2 regions of the Rossellomorea sp. NPDC077527 genome follow, and region 2 is predicted to be linked to the other one. Evidence: a T-box and tRNA genes for the amino acid it is inferred to sense, from the RefSeq annotation. Region 2 holds a T-box; the other holds one or more tRNA genes.
The links. The T-box of region 2 lies ahead of argS (arginine--tRNA ligase). A T-box ahead of a tRNA ligase gene usually reads a tRNA of that ligase, here a tRNA-Arg.

Region 1 (4,932 bases), on a different contig from region 2:
GCTGGGCTAGCTGGATTCGAACCAACGCATGTCGCAGTCAAAGTGCGATGCCTTACCGCTTGGCTATAGCCCAATATAAAGGGCGACTGATGGGAATCGAACCCACGAATGCCTGAACCACAATCAGGTGCGTTAACCACTTCGCCACAATCGCCACGCTTGAAATTTCTTTGGCAGGGGTAGTAGGAATCGAACCCACACCAAAGGTTTTGGAGACCTTCGTTCTACCGTTAAACTATACCCCTATGATTAGATATAAGTTTAAAACTTGGTGCTACTTGTTTGGAGTATGTTGCTCCGCTTCACTGCGCATCGTTTATGGAAGATTATTTTACTCCACTGACGCTACGTAAAAAATCTTGGTGGAGGGGGGCAGATTCGAACTGCCGAACCCGAAGGAGCGGATTTACAGTCCGCCGCGTTTAGCCACTTCGCTACCCCTCCAAATAAAATAAATACTTAAAGGTTCTTAAGTATAAATGGTGGCTCAGGACGGAATCGAACCGCCGACACATGGATTTTCAGTCCATTGCTCTACCAACTGAGCTACTGAGCCATATTATATAGAAGATTTAATTATCAAAAGAACATTTTTCAAAAATGGCGGTCCGGACGGGACTCGAACCCGCGACCTCCTGCGTGACAGGCAGGCATTCTAACCAACTGAACTACCGGACCAAAGCTTTTTGCGCTAGCAAAATAGGTTTCATTATCTTGCGCTAGCAAAAATAACTATCCATACGTGACTCATCAAGGAATAACCTGTCTTAGCCAAAAATGGTATTGCGGGGACAGGATTTGAACCTGCGACCTTCGGGTTATGAGCCCGACGAGCTACCGAACTGCTCCACCCCGCGACGATAAAAAATTATTAAGTTTCCATATCCCACGTTGAATTCAATAAATCCACCCCGACTTCAGTAAGCTTATTCAAGCTGCTGCTCAGTCGGTGCGCTGATGTAAACGCTCCGAAGATTATTCGGTCGTGCTCCACCCCGCGACGATATAAACATGAAAGAAAATATGGAGGAGGAAGGGGGATTCGAACCCCCGCGGGCTGTTACACCCCTGTCGGTTTTCAAGACCGATCCCTTCAGCCGGACTTGGGTATTCCTCCGTATAATGGACCCTGTAGGACTCGAACCTACGACCGGACGGTTATGAGCCGTCTGCTCTAACCAACTGAGCTAAGGGTCCTTATAATCATTCGTTATGTATCATGTAATAGCGGCGGAGGGGATCGAACCCCCGACCTCACGGGTATGAACCGTACGCTCTAGCCAGCTGAGCTACACCGCCACGAATAAATAAGTTATAAAATTGGTGGAGCCTAGCGGGATCGAACCGCTGACCTCCTGCGTGCAAAGCAGGCGCTCTCCCAGCTGAGCTAAGGCCCCAAAAAAAGAAGTGGTCGGGAAGACAGGATTCGAACCTGCGACCCCTTGGTCCCAAACCAAGTGCTCTACCAAGCTGAGCTACTTCCCGATATATGGCGCGCCCGAGAGGAGTCGAACCCCTAACCTTTTGATCCGTAGTCAAACGCTCTATCCAATTGAGCTACGGGCGCTAAATGAGTTATAGTTTTTTACTAAGTAACGCAAGGAAAGATAATTTGCTAGCGCAAAAATCTTTGGTGCCGAGGACCGGAATCGAACCGGTACGGTAGTCACCTACCGCAGGATTTTAAGTCCTGTGCGTCTGCCAGTTCCGCCACCCCGGCAAGTCTTTGGAGCGGAAGACGGGATTCGAACCCGCGACCCCCACCTTGGCAAGGTGGTGTTCTACCACTGAACTACTTCCGCGAATAAATGGTGCGGGTGAAGGGACTTGAACCCCCACGCCTCGCGGCGCCAGATCCTAAGTCTGGTGCGTCTGCCAATTCCGCCACACCCGCATATAATGTTGATTTTCGTATGATCGAAAATCACACGGTGAGATATTTTGCTATCGCAAAAATCTTTGGTGAGCCATGAAGGACTCGAACCTTCGACCCTCTGATTAAAAGTCAGATGCTCTACCAACTGAGCTAATGGCTCGAAAAACCAAATGGTGCCGGCAAGAGGACTTGAACCCCCAACCTACTGATTACAAGTCAGTTGCTCTACCAGTTGAGCTACACCGGCACGGTGAGTACTTTATATAATGAAAAATGGTGGAGGATGACGGGATCGAACCGCCGACCCTCTGCTTGTAAGGCAGATGCTCTCCCAGCTGAGCTAATCCTCCACAATATAATGGTAAGTTATTTTGCTTTCACAAAAAACTTTGGTGACCCATACGGGATTCGAACCCGTGTTACCGCCGTGAAAGGGCGGTGTCTTAACCGCTTGACCAATGGGCCGTATTTTATTATAAGCATCCCGCTTAAGGACAAGTATTACTATATCATCCGATTTCGCAGAAGTCAACTTCTGTTTTATAAAAAAAGAATGATTTTTTTCTGCTTATCAAATCCATTTTTGTAAGCCGAAGAAGAATATACCACATCTTCAAAGTACTAATCAATAGGAAAATAATAAATATCTAATTTAAATTAGGTCAAATTCATTGAGCTAATGCAAACAAAGGGTGGATAAACAATCAACCTAACGATACATAACCAGCTAATAAGACTTCTTTAAGTATGCAAGCTTGTTTACACAATATTTATAGGCGGTGAATACGATAATAGTAGATTATGAATGAGGTGATGGAACCATGGAGCTTCCAACGATTTTGTGCGGTCCGATTGTTCGGCGGGTGGACCCTGCACAAGTCTTTTTCTGGATTGCATTAAGCAAACCATATGATATGAAAGCACAGTTGTTTATGATAGAACATAATGGAAATTCTCGAGTTACAGACTATACAAACTTAGCCTGTAAGACAGAGACGAGAACGATTCAAGCTGGAAGGAACCTATTTATAAGTATGATCAATGTTTCTCCACATAGCGGACTCTTTCCTACAGATCAATTACTTGGGTACAATATATTTTTCGAAAGTGGTAATGAATCACTGAACCTCGATAGCTTCGACTTACTTTCTCCTGCTCATCCACACTCGATTGTCTACGAAAATCTTGCTTACCCCACCTTTATGATCAATAAAGAGAGTCCCTCGAATATTCTATACGGCTCATGTCGAAAGCTTCATGGATTGGGACTCGATACAATGTCAGAGGCAGATAAAATCATTTCTTCATCCGCTACAAAAACCGATAGACCTCCCTCTCTATTTTTAATGGGGGATCAAATCTATGCCGATGATGTAGCAGACCCCGTATTCAAGATCATCACAAAGCTTGGTCATGAGCTGATGGGACAAGAGGAAGACCTAGGCTCAGTTGAACCTCGATTGAAAGAAGATATTTTCAGAAGTAGACTTCAACAAATCAATGGCCGGCAATATATTTCGGAACACTTCTGCAGGTTCACTTCCAGAAATGCGGCCAATCATCTGTTAAGGTTTGGTGATTATGCAGCCATGTACCTGTTATCCTGGAGTCCCTCATTATGGGAGCACGCCCATGAAGAAGGCCTGTTCAAAACCTTTCAAGAAGCATTGGATCAGGATGAAATCTATTTTGCATTCAAGAATGAAGATTCCAATGAGCATAAAAAAGAAAGAAAACAACTTCAGGACCGGTACCAAAAGCAGATGAAAGACCTGGCTAATGTAATGGAAGCAATATACTCTGTTAGAAGATTATTAGCGAACACACCGACCTATATGATATTTGATGATCACGATATTACTGATGATTGGAACCTGACACAGGAGTGGAAGGCAGGGGTTTGGAATGCACCATTAGGGAGACATGTCATCAGTAATGGTTTGTCATCCTATTGGCTTTTCCAAGGATGGGGTAATGAACCTGATACCTATACCCATTTCGGCCAAATCATGCAAACCTATTTTGACTCTCTTCACCTTGGGGCACTCCCTCACAAGAATTGGGTCCATTCCCTATGGAACTATGATTCTTGGCAATTCACCGCCCCCACTGCACCACAAGCCGTTTTTCTTGATACTAGAACACAGCGGGATTATGCCAATAAACCAAAACCGGTAAAGGTTGGGGTGCGCATAGATGAGGGGCAACTTGGACCAAATCTACTTAATTCAGAAGGGTGGAACACGATAGGGGCCAAGCTGAAAGAATCCGGGTGGAATTCAGGTGACCCCCTGATCCTTGTATCTCCCTCCCCCCTTTATGGAATTGGTTTAATAGAGAACTTTCTGCAGACCTACATGCTTCCTTTAAGTACACTTGGGTTTCCTGTGCAAAGCAACTTTGATCTAGAAGCTTGGAAGTACAACGGAATGGGCTTCAACGCATTCCTTCAACATGTATCTCTTTGGAATCCAAGCGACTGCATGATTTTATCCGGTGATGTTCATTCAGCTTCATCGGTTCAATCTGATATTTCCTTTCCAGATGGACGCAGCTTGAAAATCCATCAGTTTACAAGCAGTCCGATAAAGAATATGAGTTACTCGGGATTTTCCGGAGCCCTTATAAAATTCATGGTGAGCCTGAATGCCAGAGATAGGATCAATCGCACACTCTACCGCTACTGTAATCAAGAGTTTGACCTTGTGCAAGCAGAACATGAAAACAGCGTATCCCCCGATTATATATGGAAGGAAAGCATTCGTTATCAGCCTATAAAGGGTTCTGCCCTCATTGAAACAGAGAATAATATTGGCTTATTGACTTATTCAGATGGACGTCCAGCATCCAAGGTCATCATGCCATAGCATCGGGATTCACATCAGATAAAGCTTTCTAATAAGCTGACAATCTCATAAAAGCAGATTGTCAGCTTTTTTAATACTTAATCCAGAACAGACCTTTTCTACCTATTCCCCTTACTAAAACAGATCATTTAATTTCATCTCATGATAAGATATTTTGTTTTGCAACTTCTTTTTGATCCGGCAGTCTAA
Region 2 (8,144 bases):
TTCGCATAAAGAAGATGTCTAAGAAACGCATTCCCTGTGAAATCACTCGGATTTGGATACGTAAATTTCCCTGGATTCTCTTTCATGAACGTTTTCAGTTCCTCAAAGGTAGAAGGAGGATGGTTCACTTTCTCACTATTATAGAAAAAAACGAATTGAACCTTTCCCCACGGTGCTTCGAACCCTTCCGTTTCCGTTCCAAAATCATAACGGAAGGCGTCGCTCGTGGTATCGTAATATTGGTTGTAATTCGGCAGCTGGTCCGTGAATGAACCTGCCAATAACTTATTTTCTTTTGCATTTTTAAAATTCTCACCGTTGATCCAGACGATATCGATCGTGCCCTTTTCTTTGTCAGCCCGTTTCTCCGTTTGCAGCTTCTGAAGGATTTCAGTTGTATCCAAAGGTACACGGTTCAGTTCGATATGATGCTTTTCTTTCAGCATGGGAGCCATGACCTCATCTATATATCGATTGATCCCTTCATCTCCTCCCCACATGAACATATTCACTTTGGTCCCTTCTGCATTCGACGCGATCGTCTTCCAATCTCCGTCCGGAATTTTACCGGCACCATTTATATTTGAAGAATCACAAGCCGATACTAACAGTAAGGAAATGACGCCCAGTATAGCTAACCATTTTTTCATCCATCCTACTCCTCTGCGCTTTACTATAATTCTATTGTACTGGACCGATTAATATAAAAAAGTAATCTGCCTTACATAAGAAAATGATTGCCCTATCGATGACCTATGTCTTCTTGCTCATATTTTATACAGCTTGTAACCTTTTGACTCAAACCTTGTCTAATACGGTAAGGAGGTGACTTTAACGTGAAGCGATTACTGATGATCACCATCATTCTTATGGCGGGAATGGCCGGATGTGGGACGGCTGATGAAAACGACAGCGATTCGACGAATAATGGAACGAATCAGGAAGCAGGTGAGGATATGACCGTGCAGAAAGGAATTGTCGCAGGCGCAATGGAACCTTCATTAACAAAGCAGGATGCAGCAGATCAGAATGTTTACGTATATTCAGTGAAAAACCAAACCGAACAGGAAAAAACCTTTGAATTCTCTTCAGGACAGAAGATCGACTACGAACTGAGAAACGAAAAAGGCGAGGTCGTATATAAAGATTCAAAGAATAAGATGTATACCCAGGCCTTGCAGGAAATCACAGTGAAGCAAGGAGAAGCATTTACTCAGAAAATTGTCCTGCCGAAGCTCGAGAGCGGCTCATATACATTGACGGTATGGATGACTGCCAAGGGAGATCAGGATTATAAAGCGACGACTGCCGTTGAAATTGAATAAGAGATCAAAAAAAGGATTAATCTGCACATATGGTGAGATTAATCCTTTGTATATACAGGAACAGAACCACCCAGAGTGATACGTTCAGGCGTCACGATGCAGCTTCTTCCCATGAAACGCACTCCTTGATCCGCGGCTGCTTCCATGATCCGTGCAAAATGCGGGTCGATTTCCGGCGCTGAAGTGATGGCCTTAAGGTCTGTACGCTGGGCGATGAATAGGACTGCTGTTTGATAGCTTCCATTCCTCTGAAAATGAGTGAGTTCTTCGACATGCCTTGCTCCTCTTGCCGTAACGGCGTCGGGAAATTTACCTATTCCGTCCTCGATCATCGTGACACTTTTGACTTCAAGTAGTAACTTTTCATCATTTTTCTTATGGGTTAGAAGGAAGTCAAAACGAGACCCCCCTGCCTTATATTCGGCTTTTTCAAGGCGCCATTCCTTTAGTTCATCCATTATTTCCAGCTGCAAGGCCTTCAACACCAGCCGGTTGGGATATTGAGTATTTAATGATACATAACTATCATTTGTGGAGTCATATGTCATGACAGCTGACCATTTCGTTTTTCTTTTTGGATCATTGGATTCCTGGAGCCATATCGGCCCCCCTGGCACCAGTAAGTCCTTCAATCTTCCGGGATCGGGTAAATGAACTTTTTCTTTTGAACCCGAAGGAAGCTCGCATTCCAGTACAAACCGATTGAGCCTCTCAAGAAAGATTCCTTGAATCAATGTGTCATGGAATGGTATTTCTACCATGTCTTCACGGCCTCTCATTTAAGCAGAGCACTCCAGCTCTTCGTCTTGCGGTCATAGGATAATAATCCGTTCGCAGGGGACTTGCGAATCTGTTCATAATCCTCCGCCATTTCATCCATATCATAATAATCCCCCATCACCCAGATGGGAATTTCAATTTTCCCTCTTGTCAGGACAGCTTTTTCAAGGGAAATGACCATCCCTTCTTTAAGCTTGTCCCTAAAGGAATGAATGACTTCCTTTCCGATCACAGGGTAAGGCTTTTCCTTTTTCATACCGAACAGTCCTTTCCCACCCTTGATGGAGCTCAGCTTTGATGAAAGGGTCGATCCCAGCATATGATAGAAGTCCTCGAAGTCACGGTAATAAACCTTATTGAACCAGCCGTCATCATGCGAAAGATAGGCGTAGCGATTATTCAGCTTGGAATAAAAAGGAGGGTTTAACGGCTGCTTGATATGCCCCATATAAAGCAGTTCCGCAATTTCCTGACCGTTCAATTCATCGACTCCAACTTCCTCTTCAAAGTCAATCCAGCAGAAATCCCCATAGTTTTGAACCCCGTCGTTCATAATCTTTTTCATTTCGTCCTTTTCTACATATTCCATATGGGTATGTATATTAAAAGCACCATGCTCGTACTGATGCTTTATGAGAAGTAAGTTCTTTAAGGGTTTACGGGCATTCATAACAAATTCATTGAAATGAATTCCGTAAGAAACGACGTATTGACGCTCCGGATTCTTATGAACATAGATGATATCTTTAACTCGATTATTTGCCTTCAAGAACATTCCCTCCATCTGATTAACACGGTGCACAGTTCATATTTTCTATTTTATCAAATAAAGAAGACACTTGTTCTTTTCTATTTCATTTCAAAATGATGACAAAAGTCGCAGGGAATTGTCGAAAATAGTCATATCCCGGTACTACAGACTGTATGGATTTTAAATTAGCACTATTTTTAATAACAAATGCCCAGCACAAATATGTAATAAATGGAATTCTCTCTCTCTATTCTTTCCATGAGCCCTTCTGCTATCTACATTTCCAATGAACTCATTTCCCTGAGTGCTCCAAAGTACCCGTCCAATCCCGATAGAAGTTCAACGATTTCTCCGGTCATGAGTAGAAATTTCCCTTCATTTCTATTAGACTAGGGAATGTGAAATCTTTAGAAATTCAGGTGAATAGAATATGGAAACTCGCCAGCGATTTGCTGATAAGATCGATTGGGGTCTTCTCTTTTTATTAATGCTGTTCTTCATCGTAAGCGCAATGGGAATCAGCAGCGCCCAGACCTCAGGGCAGTATGGAACAAACTTCGTCATTAGACAAGCATTTTGGTATGTAGTGGGTGGAATCATTATTGGGGCAGCATTATTCCTGGATTCGGATCAGTATAAGCGGCTTGCCTGGTACATATACGGTGCGGGCATTTTCTTGCTCGTGTTATTATTGATTTCACCAGAGAGCATCGCACCTCATCGGAATGGAGCCAAAAGCTGGTTCATGCTGGGACCGCTTGGGTCTATACAGCCTTCAGAATTCATGAAGACATTCTTAATCCTTGCTCTTGCGCGCGTCATTACCAACCATCATGAACTTAATCCAAGAAAAACCGTACAGACAGACTTTCAGTTGTTAATTAAAATCGGCTTGACCACCCTTGTTCCCCTTGCTTTCATCATGCAGCAGCCGGATTTAGGGACATCACTGGTCATATTGGCCATTATGACGGGGATCATCCTCGTTTCAGGTATTACGTGGAAGTTGATCGTTCCCATTTACGCATCCATCGGGGTGATAGGAGCGGGCATCCTTTCACTCGTGATTTGGGCACCAGAGATATTGGAAAAGTACTTAAACGTAAAGCCATATCAATTCGGCCGGATTTATGCCTGGCTAGACCCTTATAACTACGCAAAATTGGAGGGTTTTCACTTAATCAACTCCCTTAATGCCATTGGTTCGGGTCAGATTTTCGGAAAAGGCTACAGCGACCGGGAAGTGTATATCCCGGAAAACCATACGGACTTTATATTCAGCGTCATCGGTGAAGAGTACGGGTTTATCGGTGCAAGTGTCGTCATCAGCTTATACTTCCTGCTGATCTATCATTTGACCAAGACGGCCCTTGATACGAAAGAGCCCTTCAACGCTTATGTGTGTGCAGGGATTATCAGCATGATCACATTCCACGTGTTCCAGAACATTGGAATGACGATTCAATTACTCCCAATCACCGGTATCCCCCTTCCGTTCATCAGCTATGGGGGAAGCTCACTGATGGGGAATATGCTGGCCCTCGGCCTCGTGTTCAGTATGAGGTTCCACCACAAAACGTATATGTTTTCTTCAGAAGATTCCTAATTACTGGTTGCATTCATCCTCAGGATGTGTAAAATAATAGTAATTAGATATCGAACATTCAATGAAGAAGAGAGTAATCCTGACGTAAATCAAAAGCGAGCCGGGGGTGGTGGAAGCCTGGTGTGAAACCATGGATGAACCGCACTTCTGAGAAGTTTTCCCCGAAATCGGAGTAGGGAAAAGCCGGGATCTCCCGTTATACAATGAGTGTCCTTATTGGAAATAAGAGTGGTACCGCGAGCTAAACTCGTCTCTGTGTAGAGACGAGTTTTTTTGTGTTTTATATTAATGGAGGTGTTCTAAAATGGATTTGAAATCTTTACTGGCTCATGAAATAAAAGCACAGCTCCTGCCTGATTGGAGCGAAAATGTTCTGTGGGATTTGATTGAAACCCCAAAACATAGTCATCTGGGTGACCTGGCTTTCCCATGCTTCCAGCTGGCTAAAGTCTATAAGAAATCCCCCGTACAAATCGCCAATGAATGGTCTGTCACCTTTACCTCTCCCCTTTTCACCAAGGTGGAGGCAGTAGGTCCTTATCTTAATATTCACTTCAACCGGGCAAAAGCAGGGAAGGAAATCGTTTCAGATATTTTGGGAAAAGGGAAGGATTATGGAACACAAACCTTCGGAGAAAAGAAGACCATCGTATTAGACATGTCCTCCCCCAACATCGCCAAACCATTCTCCATGGGGCACCTCCGTTCAACGGTCATCGGGAATGCCATTGCAACCATCGCTGAGAAATGCGGCTACTCGACCGAGAAGATTAATTATATCGGGGATTGGGGTACACAATTTGGAAAACTGATCGTCGCGTTTAAAAAATGGGGAGACCCCGAAAAAGTGAAAGAAAACCCGATCGCCGAATTATTCGTTCTATACAAAAGGTTTCATGAGGAAGCAGAACTCGATCCCGGCCTTGAGAATGAAGGGCGAAGAGCCTTTAAGCTTTTGGAAGATGGGGATGAAGAAGTCACGGAGCTTTGGAAATGGTTTAAGGATGAATCACTCCAAGCCTTCAAAACGATCTACTCCTTACTGGGTGTTAAATTCGACTCCTATAACGGGGAAGCATTTTTCAATGATAAGATGGATGAAATCGTGACATTGCTTCAGGAACACCAACTTCTTGAGGAGTCTCAAGGGGCCCAAGTTGTTCGGATGGATGAGGGGAATCTGCCTCCCTGCCTGATCAAGAAATCGGATGGAGCCACTCTTTATGCTACAAGGGACCTGGCAGCCGCCCTCTACCGGAAGCGTCAATATCACTTTGATGAAGCCCTTTATATCGTCGGCCAGGAACAGACGATCCATTTCAAGCAAGTCATGACGGTGCTGAAAAAGCTTGGATATGACTGGGCAGATGACATGAAGCATATTCCATTCGGACTATATCTAAAGGATGGAAAGAAGATGTCGACACGTAAAGGCAGGGTCATCCTTCTCGAAGAAGTGCTCCAAGAAGCAATCACAATGGCGGAGGAGAACATTACGCTGAAGAATCCCGGCTTAGAAAATGCACCCTCAGTCGCAAGAGATGTCGGAGTAGGTGCTGTCATATTCCACGACCTAAAAAACGACCGTCTCAATGATATTGAATTCTCATTGGATCACATGCTTACTTTTGAAGGAGAGACTGGTCCTTATATCCAATACACATATGCCAGAGCCCAGTCACTGCTCAGGAAAGCAGGAGAAACCTATTCCCTGAAATTTGATGGTCTTGATGATGCCGAGAGCTGGGAAGTGGTCAAACAGCTCAGGTTATTCCCGGAAATCATTGAAAAAGCCTGGCAGCACTATGCCCCATCCGTCATTGCCAAATATCTAATCGACACTTCACAAAGCTTCAATCGATATTATGGTAAAACGAAAATCATTTCAGAGGACCCACAGAAGAAATCCCGCCTTGCGCTGGTTCAAGCCGTCGGGATTGTCCTTGCTGAAGGTTTAAGATTACTCGGGATAAATTCTCCTTCGGAAATGTAGAATTCTAAAAGATTCTGTCACTATTTCCCGAGAAATAGTGTTTCCTGAAAAGATATGAAACTCCTGAAGGAATCTGCATTTTAAGTATTGAAGTGATATGAATTGGATATTTCATGACTCCCTATATGAAAAGTGATATACTTTCTTATGTTCTGTTCTAATTGAAACTAACGCTTTTTTTATAAAGGAGAGTACAATGTCTGAACTACTTCATACTTTCGAAGCCTGGTTATTGGATTACGGTGTTTGGGGACTGATTCTTGTTTCATTTGCAGATTCATCTTTCTTTCCCATCCCGCCTGATGTGTTGCTGATTCCTTTAGCGATCGCCAACCCTGACAGTGCATTGCTGTATGCACTTTATACGACAGCAGCTTCTGTCATTGGAGCCCTTTTCGGCTGGTTGATCGGTAAAAAACTTGGTAGACCGATTCTTGTTCGATTATTCTCAGAAGCACGCATACAAAAAGTAGAGGAATACTTTACTAAATTCGGCCCTATGGCCCTTCTGATTGCCGGACTGACACCTGTTCCTTACAAGATCTTTACGATTTTCGCAGGGGTTTCCGGTGTGAAAATCAGGGTATTGGTGATTTGGTCCATCATCGGAAGAGGAATTCGTTTCTTCCTGGAAGGAGCCATCATCCTGACGCTCGGGGCAAAGGCAAAGCCTTTCATCGAGGAAAACTTTACATTCCTTACCCTGGCAGCAGGTTTAGTATTGATTGCTGCATATCTCGTCTACTTAGTCATCAAAAAGAAACAACGCACTCCCTGATGACTTTCATTAAAAAGAGCATGGCGTACACTACTGTACCCATGCTCTCTTTTATTCAGTAGATCCCACTACAAAGCGTAAATGCTTAGGTAACACTTTCAGCGATTGCCTGCTTCCTTCGTATAATTCCCCGTCCATATCAAGCTTTTCATTCTGACCGAGCTCAATATGTGCTTCCTTTGCTTGAATATGCATGATATCATCATACTCCTCGCTGATGTTGCCCGTACTTTTAATCACAAGGAATTCCTTTAACAACGGAAACCCACTTTTCTTCACAACATAGATGTCCATTAAGCCATCATCTATGCTGATACAGGTCGGTAGTGGATTGGACCCGATGGAACGTCCATTGGCGACCAGCAGCATGACCACTTCTTCTTCCACTACATCATCTTCCGTCGTGACCTTCACATTTAAGATCGGGGAATCCTTGATCGATTGGAATGCACTGATATAATAGCTCAGTTTTCCAAGGACGCTCTTGGATCCCACATCTATATTATCGCTCGTCTGGGAAACCAGTCCTGTTCCCCAGAAATTACTGAAATATCTTTCACCGGCTTTGACGATATCGATTTCCTTTTCGAAAGGTCGTTCGGTAATGAGTCGGACGGCTTGTCCTATGTTCATGGGGATATGTAATGAACGCGCAAAATCATTGCATGTCCCACCTGGAAGGATACCTACCATTGGACGTTCCTTCAGGGCCGACAGCCCATTGATCGATTCGTGGATCGTACCATCACCGCCCATGATCACAACCAGCTCATATTGACTTCCGGTTTCTTTACAAACCCTCTCGGCATCACCTTTTTCTTTCGTCTTATGGATGATTAGATTCGAGCAAATATCCAATAAAGGCGGTACAGCATCTTTCAGCAGAACCTCGAGAGTCCCTTGACCTGCCT

Region 1: it has a tRNA-Arg gene. The T-box ahead of argS (arginine--tRNA ligase) is inferred to sense a tRNA for this amino acid. The anticodon was not compared.

The regions. Positions count from the first base shown of each region.
Region 1 is NZ_JBITVL010000005.1:263-5,194, forward strand. Features, by position in the region: tRNA gene ACIGG7_RS17005 (tRNA-Gln) at 1-73, opposite strand, end outside; tRNA gene ACIGG7_RS17010 (tRNA-His) at 82-154, opposite strand; tRNA gene ACIGG7_RS17015 (tRNA-Trp) at 172-245, opposite strand; tRNA gene ACIGG7_RS17020 (tRNA-Tyr) at 361-444, opposite strand; tRNA gene ACIGG7_RS17025 (tRNA-Phe) at 481-556, opposite strand; tRNA gene ACIGG7_RS17030 (tRNA-Asp) at 602-678, opposite strand; tRNA gene ACIGG7_RS17035 (tRNA-Met) at 784-857, opposite strand; tRNA gene ACIGG7_RS17040 (tRNA-Ser) at 1,025-1,117, opposite strand; tRNA gene ACIGG7_RS17045 (tRNA-Ile) at 1,124-1,197, opposite strand; tRNA gene ACIGG7_RS17050 (tRNA-Met) at 1,226-1,299, opposite strand; tRNA gene ACIGG7_RS17055 (tRNA-Ala) at 1,322-1,397, opposite strand; tRNA gene ACIGG7_RS17060 (tRNA-Pro) at 1,409-1,485, opposite strand; tRNA gene ACIGG7_RS17065 (tRNA-Arg) at 1,491-1,567, opposite strand; tRNA gene ACIGG7_RS17070 (tRNA-Leu) at 1,632-1,720, opposite strand; tRNA gene ACIGG7_RS17075 (tRNA-Gly) at 1,728-1,802, opposite strand; tRNA gene ACIGG7_RS17080 (tRNA-Leu) at 1,810-1,894, opposite strand; tRNA gene ACIGG7_RS17085 (tRNA-Lys) at 1,961-2,036, opposite strand; tRNA gene ACIGG7_RS17090 (tRNA-Thr) at 2,048-2,123, opposite strand; tRNA gene ACIGG7_RS17095 (tRNA-Val) at 2,151-2,226, opposite strand; tRNA gene ACIGG7_RS17100 (tRNA-Glu) at 2,267-2,341, opposite strand; gene ACIGG7_RS17105 (metallophosphoesterase family protein) at 2,698-4,743, shown strand; gene ACIGG7_RS17110 (hypothetical protein) at 4,883-4,932, opposite strand, start outside.
Region 2 is NZ_JBITVL010000010.1:34,425-42,568, forward strand. Features, by position in the region: gene ACIGG7_RS22045 (ABC transporter substrate-binding protein) at 1-650, opposite strand, end outside; gene ACIGG7_RS22050 (BsuPI-related putative proteinase inhibitor) at 837-1,325, shown strand; gene sfsA (DNA/RNA nuclease SfsA) at 1,364-2,086, opposite strand; gene ACIGG7_RS22060 (hypothetical protein) at 2,101-2,874, opposite strand; gene ACIGG7_RS22065 (FtsW/RodA/SpoVE family cell cycle protein) at 3,287-4,462, shown strand; T-box leader at 4,515-4,720, shown strand; gene argS (arginine--tRNA ligase) at 4,767-6,455, shown strand; gene ACIGG7_RS22075 (YqaA family protein) at 6,652-7,233, shown strand; gene ACIGG7_RS22080 (diacylglycerol/lipid kinase family protein) at 7,285-8,144, opposite strand, start outside.